One region of the Cohnella abietis genome, then DNA from elsewhere that is predicted to be linked to it. Evidence: riboswitches for the same ligand, from Rfam matches in the RefSeq annotation. Region 1 holds a riboswitch; each other region holds the start of a gene.
What was found. Region 1 has a riboswitch for cyclic di-AMP ahead of KCTCHS21_RS17470 (hypothetical protein). Riboswitches for the same ligand answer to the same signal wherever they lie in the genome.
Positions count from the first base shown of each region.

Region 2: another riboswitch for cyclic di-AMP. It lies ahead of KCTCHS21_RS06060 (CAP domain-containing protein); the one in region 1 lies ahead of KCTCHS21_RS17470 (hypothetical protein).
Region 3: another riboswitch for cyclic di-AMP. It lies ahead of KCTCHS21_RS21975 (TrkH family potassium uptake protein); the one in region 1 lies ahead of KCTCHS21_RS17470 (hypothetical protein).

Region 1 covers NZ_AP019400.1:4,009,480-4,012,757, forward strand. Annotated here, with positions in the region: gene KCTCHS21_RS17465 (MerR family transcriptional regulator) at 317-1,081, opposite strand; gene KCTCHS21_RS17470 (hypothetical protein) at 1,382-2,038, opposite strand; cyclic di-AMP (ydaO/yuaA leader) riboswitch at 2,189-2,329, opposite strand; gene KCTCHS21_RS17475 (AI-2E family transporter) at 2,494-3,278, shown strand, end outside.
Region 2 covers NZ_AP019400.1:1,504,749-1,508,026, forward strand. Annotated here, with positions in the region: gene KCTCHS21_RS06055 (transposase) at 1-188, opposite strand, end outside; gene KCTCHS21_RS30825 (hypothetical protein) at 368-535, shown strand; gene KCTCHS21_RS06060 (CAP domain-containing protein) at 813-1,571, opposite strand; cyclic di-AMP (ydaO/yuaA leader) riboswitch at 1,577-1,708, opposite strand; gene thiL (thiamine-phosphate kinase) at 1,954-2,991, shown strand; gene tsaE (tRNA (adenosine(37)-N6)-threonylcarbamoyltransferase complex ATPase subunit type 1 TsaE) at 3,000-3,278, shown strand, end outside.
Region 3 covers NZ_AP019400.1:4,994,149-4,997,426, forward strand. Annotated here, with positions in the region: gene KCTCHS21_RS21970 (potassium channel family protein) at 1-193, opposite strand, end outside; gene KCTCHS21_RS21975 (TrkH family potassium uptake protein) at 209-1,498, opposite strand; cyclic di-AMP (ydaO/yuaA leader) riboswitch at 1,648-1,829, opposite strand; gene KCTCHS21_RS21980 (CPBP family intramembrane glutamic endopeptidase) at 2,095-3,278, shown strand, end outside.

The DNA.
Region 1 (3,278 bases):
TTAGTCCGTTCTCAGCGGTCTACAGCTCAACAACTCCCGGTTTTCCGCCATTTAGTCCGCCCACAGCGGTCTAAAGCACACCTAAACTCGGTTTTCCGCCATTTAGTCCGTTCTCAGCGGTCTACAGCTCAACAACTCCCGGTTTTCCGCCAATTAGTCCGTTCTCAGTGGTCTACAGCTCACAGAAACTCGGTTTCCCACCATTTAGTCCGCCCACAGCGGCCGAAAGATATACTTCCCAGAAAATACTTCCCTGAAAAAGTAAAGAAGCTGCCCATAATTTAGCTTATGGAACAGCCTCCCACTATTATAAGCTTTACTTGTTCTGACCTGTATAGATGTGGATCGCATCTCTTAGAAATTGTGCTGAGCCTGGCTGAGCAGCGTCATAGTATGCGCGGAATCGTTCGTCATCCACGTACCCTTGGGCAAGTCCCGCATGGGCTTCTTTACTGTATTCGCTCCAATAATACATCAACCATTTTTTGTGCAGATCTGCGGCCATCTGAGCAATATCACTAGCAGGGTCACCCGTCTTGTATGCCTCTGCCAAAGTAGCATGCACTTCCTCGGTAAGGCGTGTGTGCTCATCGTGCTCCTGCTGCGTCATGTCCAGCTGCTTCTTATTCGACCTGTTAACAGTATCATCACCATACCGCTTGCGAATTTCTGTGCCATACAATGTCTCATTGTCATTAATGAGCTTCTGCTTAAACCCTTCAAATCTTTCTTCATCTGACATAGTAAGTCTCCCCTCGTTCAGAGCTATTGTCTTTTCCACGTTGGCAATTAGCTGATCCAGTTGTTTTCTCTTGTCGAGAAGCTGCTCGCGATGTTCTAGAAGGGCTTTAGCACCGTCGAAAGAAGAGTCATTAACGATCTCTCTGATGCTGTCCAGGCTGATCCCCAGCTCCCTGTGAAAAAGGATTTGCTGCAGCCTTTCCACTTCAGATTGACCGTAGATTCGATAACCTGATGAGCTCATTCTTGCCGGCTTAAGAATGCCAATCTCATCATAGTAACGAAGTGTTCGCGTACTGACCCCCGCCAATCGACCTAGCTTTTGCACCGTATATTCCATGCGGTCACCTCCTGACAACATAACTGTACAGCTTTACGTAACGTCAAAGTCAACAGCTTTGTTTGAAAAGGGAGTTTCCTAAGAGCTTTGATGTGCGAACCTTTAATTTGCTTACCTTTGATTTGCTCGCCTTGGTTACGTGAATTCCCTATCTAGTTGCGCATTCATCCACTTAACCGCGACGCCATGCGACAAATGGATCCCAATTTCCCCACCCATACTGCGCAATCATCCACTTAGCCGAGAAATCCTACAACAAATGGATGCCCATTCACCAACCCAAGCCGCGCAACCAACCACTTACCCATTACGCCCGACAACAAATTGATAACCTACCCACTCGTGCTTACGGTATGGAAGAAGCTGCACTTCCAAATCAGCATAGGAACGCTCCAAGTTGTCTTTGATCATTTTATCGACGATTACTAGGCCGTTCGACATGCTTGCATACTCCATAGCACTCTTAATTCCCTCACCGTAGTAAAGGCTTTGAACAGGAGATTCTAATCCCGTCTGAATACCCTGCACGGACCCCAAGCTAATGCCAACAGCGCAGCGATACTGCGAATCTATTCCTTCACGTTCAAAAGACGGAAGAATAACATTATTAATAGCATTGATGATCTGCACTCCACAAATGCAGCTATGAAGACTCGAATCCGGCTTCGATAAGGGGAAGATTGCTGTATACGCATGATGGTTGCCCTCAATAAGTAAGCCGCCCCACCCTATAACAATTTGAGAAATAACGGAAATAAATCGGTATACTGCTGTTTGCGTATGGGCAAAATCATAATCTTGCGACTCTCTATTCGTATTTTGAATAATTAGGTGCAAGACAGCATATCTCTCCTCATTAGGATCTAACGCGGGGTTCGATACGTTCTGTTGAACGATTAACTGTGACTGCTCCATCAGACTATTGTAATTACTTTTTACTGAAAGGGCTTGATCCATAACACTCACCTCCATTAATTTCTTGTCGGGTGACAAATACAAAAAAGAACCTCAAGCTAAGGAACGCAAATACGTTCCAGCAGTTAGGGTTCAAAAATAACAAAAAGAACCCCGTTACAGGGTCCGAAGGTTTCTCCAAATGAAGTTAGAAACAGACCCATCTACTGCTGACGAGGTTAGCTGACGGACTTGGGTAAGATGGTACCCTACATTCTTAACGAATGATTCGCCCCACTAGACTGGTTCCCCCGCTTTTCGAAACGTAATTCGAAAATTAAGCGTATTATAATTTTAGGCTTAATAAATTGGAATGTCAACGTCTCTTAATAAGTCTCTTTACAGCTTGATTTGAATACACATGTGCGGAAACGTTATGATCAGTACATAGTGACAACCAACGGCCTTATTTTCACGAATAATTCTCCACATTTTTACCAGAATTAGGAGGAAGAGATATGCAACAGTCTCGTAAATGGTCAGATCGATTCAAATGGATGGTTCTAAATCAGAAGCTCATCCTGTTTCTCGTTATTGTTCTCTTACTTACGCTTAACATCTTTGTCATTAACAAAATTTCTTACGTGTTCCACCCGTTTATTGTCATCTTAGAAACTGTATTTCTGCCTTTCCTGCTCACTGGAGTCGCCTTCTATTTGTTAAATCCTATTGTTGATTTCTTTGAACGAAAGAGATTTCCACGAGTGTATTCCATTGTCATATTGTATCTGATCATTATCGGGATTATTACATTAGTCGTTATGATTGTGTTTCCGTTACTTCGCGATCAGATTTTTAGCTTAATTGAAAACTTTCCGGCCTATAGCCGAGTTGCACAGGAAAAATCCGAGGAGCTTATCGGCAGTGAGTTTTTCAGTCAGCTTCAGCACACGATCGGTTTCGATTCCACAAAGCTAGCCGATGATTTCTCATCTCGAGCATCAAGTTTACTTAGTAACACTTGGTCAGGACTAGGAAGCTTGCTCGGTAGAATAACTGAAACGGTTCTTGCAGTCGTTACCGTACCTTTCATCTTGTTCTATCTGCTCAAGGATCGTAGGAAATTAACTCCTTTCGTTCTTGGGTTTGTACCTACACCCCTGCGTAAACGTTCATTCCGGGTCTTGCTTGAAATGAACCATCAAATCAGCTCCTATATACGTGGGCAAATTATCGTAAGCTTCTGTATAGGGTTTCTACTGTACATCGGTTACCTCATAATCGGGTTGGATTATTCCCTCGT
Region 2 (3,278 bases), 2.5 Mb from region 1:
GCTGCGCGTTCACTGAATGTAGGTATGCTATCATCGCCATGGGTTTCTTGAAACTCCTTCACCCAAGAGCGTATGGTCTCAGATGTAACCTCGTACTTACGTGCAACAATAGCTGGCTTTATACCAGATAAAGCTTCCCTAGCTGCTTGATGTCTTATAGCTTCAAAAGTGCGATTACGTCTCCTCATATATCCTCATCCCCCTATCTTAGTGTACCTTAACTTTGCAGGCACTCTCCAATCTATTTAGGGGGCTTAATAGAGATGTACGAAATAATCGAGCAACTGGGTCAGAGAGATGCACGTTTGAAGGTAGAAGTACGAAATAATCGAGCAACGTGGTCAGGGGGAGGCGCGATTGGAGGTAGGTGTACGAAATAATCGAGCTACTGGGTCTGGGAGAGGCACGATTGGAGGTAGATGTACGAAATAATCGAGCAACTGGTCAGAAAGAGGCACGTTTGAAGGTAGATGTACGAAATAATCGAGCAACTGGGGCGTGGAGAGGCACTCTTGGAGATAGATGTACGAAATAATCGAGCAACGGGGGCGTGGAGAGGTACTCTTGGAGATAGATGTACGAAATAATCGAGCAACGGGTCTTTGGAGAGGCACTCTTGGAGGTAGGTGTACGGAATAATCGAGCAACGAGATCGGGAAGAGGCACGTTTGAAGGTAGATGTACGAAATAATCGAGCAACGAGGTTTGGGAGAGGCACGATTAGAGCCAGCCAGATGGGGGAGGTAAGAAATTAAAGCCAAAAGGCGTTGATACAGGTTTTCCCTGCATCAACGCCTTCTGCCCTACTTCTTTTAAGAAATAAATTCTTGAACCCAGACGCCATTGTGGTAAGCAACGCCAATAATAGTGAAGTTGGCACTTAGGATATTAGCGCGATGACCAGGGCTATTCATCCATGCTGTCATTACTTCTTGAGGAGTACGTTGTCCCTTGGCAATGTTCTCACCTGCATAGCGATAGCTGATACCGTACGTTTTCATCATATCGAACGGTGAGCCGTAGGTCGGTGAATTATGGTCAAAATAACCGTTGTTATACATGTCTTTTGCTTTATCTAGAGCCATTTTGGTTAGAGTAGCATTAGATTCCTTCAAAGCACTTAGACCTGCTTTGGCGCGTTCCTGATTTACAAGTGTTACGACTTCAGTTGCGAATGAGGATGCTGGAGCTGTTGTGCCTGTGTCTGTCCCATTCCCTGGATTAGGCTTAGATGGCTGGGTTGGCACAGTGGGTTTAGATGGCTGAGTAGGTACAGTAGGCTTAGAAGGCTGGCTAGGCACGCTTGGCTTAGTTGGTGTTGATCCTTGACCGGAGCCTGTGTTTCCTGAACCCGTTGATGGTGCAGTTACGACTGGGTATTTGCCTTGCAGCCATTGTTGAAGGAGAGCATTAAGATCTATTCCAAGGCGACTATTGATTTGCGTAGTCGCTTGATTATTTCCAGTTACGCTTGCTGCTGATGCCGCGCCAACACCTGTAGGAATGGAAATCGCTAAAGCTAGCGTTCCTAATATAAGAGCTTTCTTAAAACCTGATTTGTTGTTACGCATAAATATGTTCCTCCCTTTGTTTGCCTGCGAAGTTAGCTGACGGGTTCGGGTCAAAGAGTTCCCTGCCGCACGATTAGCGGCTTCACCCCACTATGTGGTTTCTCCGCGTCCGCTGTGGACTTAGGCTTGGAATATCTCAAAGTCTATCAGCTAATCTGCTTGAAAACATTCCATAAATAATAGCAATTGATAAATACAAAGCCCGTTTTTATTGTTGTATCAGTGGATTAACTGCTAAAATTACAAATCGTTCATAATTATTTGAAGCTAGAAATATCGCTGTTTGTACTATAATAAAGCTTGGCAGAGTCGGGGTAGATTCTTTGCATGTTCAAGCACACACCGATATAATTAAAAGCATAATGAGATAAAGGGGTGCGCCGTGCCGCCACTCGACGAGTTCGGACTAATTCGTGCCTGGACGGAAGGTCGTCAAACTAAGGAGCTCCTTGGTGCTGCTGGCGTTACGCTTGGCATCGGAGATGATGCAGCTATTGTCGCTGGTGAATCAAGTCAGGAGTGGCTTTTTGCCATGGATACGATGGTGGAAGAGGTTCATTTTCGCAAGGAGACGATGAGCGAGTCGGATGTGGGTTTTAAAGCACTGGCCGCCAATATTAGCGATATTGCGGCGATGGGAGGTATCCCGAAGCTGGCGCTTGTGTCGGTAAGCGTTCCTCCTCACTGGACGGCTACGCGAATGAAGCAATTATTCGACGGGCTTTATTCATGCGCGAACCGATATGGAGTTGCGGTAATTGGCGGTGATACGACTTCAGCACCGAATCAGCTGGTCGTATCTATAACGGTTGTCGGCAACGTAGAGGCTGGCAAAGCTATTCGCCGTGACGGAGCAAAGCCTGGTCAGATCGTTTTTATGACTGGACCCACAGGATTATCTGCCGGAGGCTTACATGGTTTGCTTAAAAGCGCTGCGGAAGCAAGCCATACTACATTCAAGCTGCCACCAATACCATCTAGATTAGTTCAAGCCCATCAACGCCCTTCGCCTTCTGTGAAGGCAGGACGTATGCTGCTTGAGAATGGGTGGGGAGCGTCACTTAACGATGTAAGCGACGGAGTTGCCAGTGAAGCTTGGGAAATCGCTGAAGCCTCTCAAGTGAAGCTCGTATTGCATGAGAAGCTCTTACCTATTTCTGGTGAGCTAGCGTCGTATGCTCATGATAACGGTATCCAACCGTTGGAGTGGGTGTTGTACGGTGGCGAGGATTACGTCCTTCTTGGGACTGCGGACAAGCAGCATGAGCAAGCGATGAAGGAACATTTTCGCGCAGAAGGAATCCCCTTGTTTATTATTGGAGAAGTTGAAGCAGGAATTCCGGAAGTGGCTATGGAAACAGTGGGAGGCATCAATAAGCCCATTCCCAAGAGAGGTTACAATCATTTTTCGAAGGGATAATGTGAAGAATGCAGCACAATGAAAAAGCGGATTCACCCCAGCTATATAGCTGGGAAGCCTCTTCCGAGAAGGATACTATAGGTTTTGCAGAAGCGTTGGCTAAGCTAGCTGTCCCTGGAACTGTCCTAGCCGTTGACGGAGATTTAGGAGCGGGAAAAACGCGTTTTGCTCAAGCGTTTGCTGCTGCTATCGGAGTACGGGGAATTGTGAACAGTCCTACTTATACGATTATTAAAGAGTACGAGGGAGAGCATCTCCCTTTTTATCATATGGATGTTTATCGTTTG
Region 3 (3,278 bases), 980 kb from region 1:
CACCAATGGATCGAAGCACCTCTTCCTCTGTCGCATCCGCCACTACCGCATGTGTGAGTATATGGGAAAGATCCTGGACCTTCTCTTCATCACGATCGACACCAAGAACCTCATTACCTAGCCTCATAAGCTCAGTCCCCAAGCTTGATCCGAACCGTCCCAGCCCTATTATTACGAATTGATTCACTTTCATCCGGCTTCCGGCCCCCTACCCAATTATGATTTTCCCCTCTGCATGACGATAAAGCGCTCTTCCCTGTTTTGGTCCCAGAGCATAAGTCAAAGTTAAAGGCCCTAAACGACCTATGAACATCAGAATGATGATTGTTATTTTCCCCGTCACGGTTAGATCACCAGTTAACCCCATAGACAAGCCGACCGTACCGAACGCCGAGGTTACTTCGAACAGAATTTTCAAGAAGGCCGCATCCTCAGTCGTTGCTAACACCATAGTTCCAAGCATGACGATCCCAATACAGAACAAAGTGACCGTAACCGCCTTGTACACTCGTTCCTGTGCCAATCGGAGGCGGAATAACACAACATCGTCCTTACCACGAATCATCGCCAGCACTGCACCGACTAGAACAGCGAAAGTCGTTGTCTTAATCCCTCCACCTGTCGACCCAGGAGAAGCACCGATAAACATCAGAATGATGATGAAAAATTGCGTCGCTTGACGAAATTCCGTAACATCAACTGTAGTAACTCCTCCTGAACGAGTGGTGACCGATTGGAATAGCGATACGAGCAATTTATGACCAAACCCGGTATCTCCCACAGATCGCCCATTCGTGTATTCAAATATGAAAATAACAAGTGTGCCGACAACGATCAAAATAGCTGTTACACTAAGCACCACTTTGGTATGTAATGAAAACCTTTGTTTTTTGCGCCAATCGAACAAATCCGCAAGCACGATAAAACCAAAGCCACCGAGAATAATGAGTGCCATTGAAACGATATTCATATATACATCCGACGAGTAAGCTGAGAAGCTTTTGAATTCACCCGACAAATCAAATCCGGCATTATTGAAAATAGAAATGGAGTGAAACACACCATGATACAAAGCTTTTCCTACAGGCATATCGAACATAAAACGGATAAAAAACAAAATGGCACCAACAGTTTCAAGAGCCAATGCATAAACAATGACTTTTCTAACGAGTCTAACTAAGCCTTCAATACTTCCTTGATTAAGTGACTCCTGTAAAATAAGCCTTTCCTTAAGAGATATTTTTCTCCTGAGGATAAGAGCAAACAGTGTGGCAACTGTCATGAAGCCGATTCCGCCGATCTGGATGAGCAGAAGAATAACCCAGTGACCGAAGGTGGAAAAGTAAGTTCCCGTATCAAATACGACTAACCCCGTCACACACATGGCAGAGGTGGAAGTAAATAAGGCATCTATAAAGGACATCGATTGTCCGCTTATGGAAGCGATCGGCAGGCGTAGCAGCTGTGCGCCTATAAAAATAATGAATGCAAAACCCATAAGGAGTGTTCTCGGTGGAGAAACACTGAACCATCGAACGACTTTTCTAAACAAGAAGGTCACCTCTAACTACAAATTCATACCAAATTCATACACACTTTCTGAATCACCAAAAAACACTGGAACCCCAGTGCTTCGATTTCGCACATGATTCCCATTCGTATAGCCTACGAGGTTAGCTGTCGGGTTCGGGCTCGAACAGGCTGCCCTATCCAATGTTAAGTAAACACAATTGGAATTCACCCCGGGATCTCCGAATACAATTGAACTTGTACACGTGATTGTTTGGTTCCCCCGTTTTCAATAACATGAAATTCGGCTATTCATTAAATGAACTTGAAGTCGATTTAAGACGTACCTACGAATTATATTCTTTCCCTGTGTGGGGGACAACGTCAGAATGAGGGCAAACCTAGCCATCTAGACGATTAAATGGAGAGCAACCCACATGTTCAGCCCTCGCACGATGATTATCGCTCGCTTTCCTTTCATTTTCGTCGAAAATGAGAGATACTTGATGGAAATTAAGGTAGTAGTTAGCTAGAACCAACTGTATACGTTTACTTGAGCTTCTTTTGCAAAGGGAGAGATGATTTTTGAACTCACTTACTTCAAATCAATTGGATAGACGCTGGATATGGGCAGCTACCGTTGGACTAATCCTATTCTTGCTTATACAAGTATTCCCCGTTACCGGGCAATTGTTTACAACTGAAATCCAAAACGTGATGACACGATCTGAAGCAAAAAATAAAGCATTAGATTTGGCAGCTTCAAAATTCGGAATTAAGTCTGAACAAGTGCAGGAAGCAACTGTGACCCATTTGTCTGATAGCAACGCTGTAGCCTATTTATCCAAGTATAATTTCATGAAAACAGCCGATAAGCTCTGGACCCAAGCTACGCCAACGGACGTTTACGCCGTAAAGCTGCTGTTGAAAGATAGTCAGGATGCTTTACTGATTTCGCTCAATATGGAAAATGGAAAGCTTGTTGCTTGGAAGTTTGTTGGTAACAACGAACTCAATTCTGTAAGCTCTCGCTCAAAAGCGAATATTACCGATGAATCCGTCAGCTCTGCCCTACAATATGCTGAATTCTGGGGAATTCCAGCGGCTGAATGGACATGGGATGAAAGTCGTTCTGACAAGAGCAGCATGACATTCCTATCCCGTGAAGGCAACATCGGTGAAACACAGCTATGGCTGAAGGTTGTTGTTCCCGAAGGATTTAGCGCTCTTAAATCATCCAATCCCCCTTGGATTGGAGGCTCAATTGAATACGGAGTGGACTTACCCAAATCCTTTACCTCTTACTTAAAAAACCAAGAAAGCTTAGCTTCAAAGCTATCTATGTACGGATTTATTTTACCGCAGATCATTCTGTTCGTTCTCGCTATCATCTATGTGGGAAGTTATGGTGGCCAAACTTCTTATCTGAGAGGAATATTCCTTTCTGCTGTATATTTTGTGCTTTATGCAGGTATTACGTTTAACATGGTTCCAGGTTTAAGGGCTAGCCTATGGAAATCCGGGAATATCAGTGTTGACGTGAACACGGCGATAATCATTACAAGTATTATTATGTATGGTGCTATGGCTGTTCTCACCTATTTCTCCGCTGTTGCAGGAGACGGCTTGTGGAAATCTATGGGACATTCTCTTTGGCCAAGGTGGAAAGAAGCAGGCTACGGTATCACGGTGCTTAAAAGTATGCGAGTAGGTTATTTCTTGGCTTTTATCCTTCTCGGAGCGCAATCCCTTATTTTATTGATTTTGGA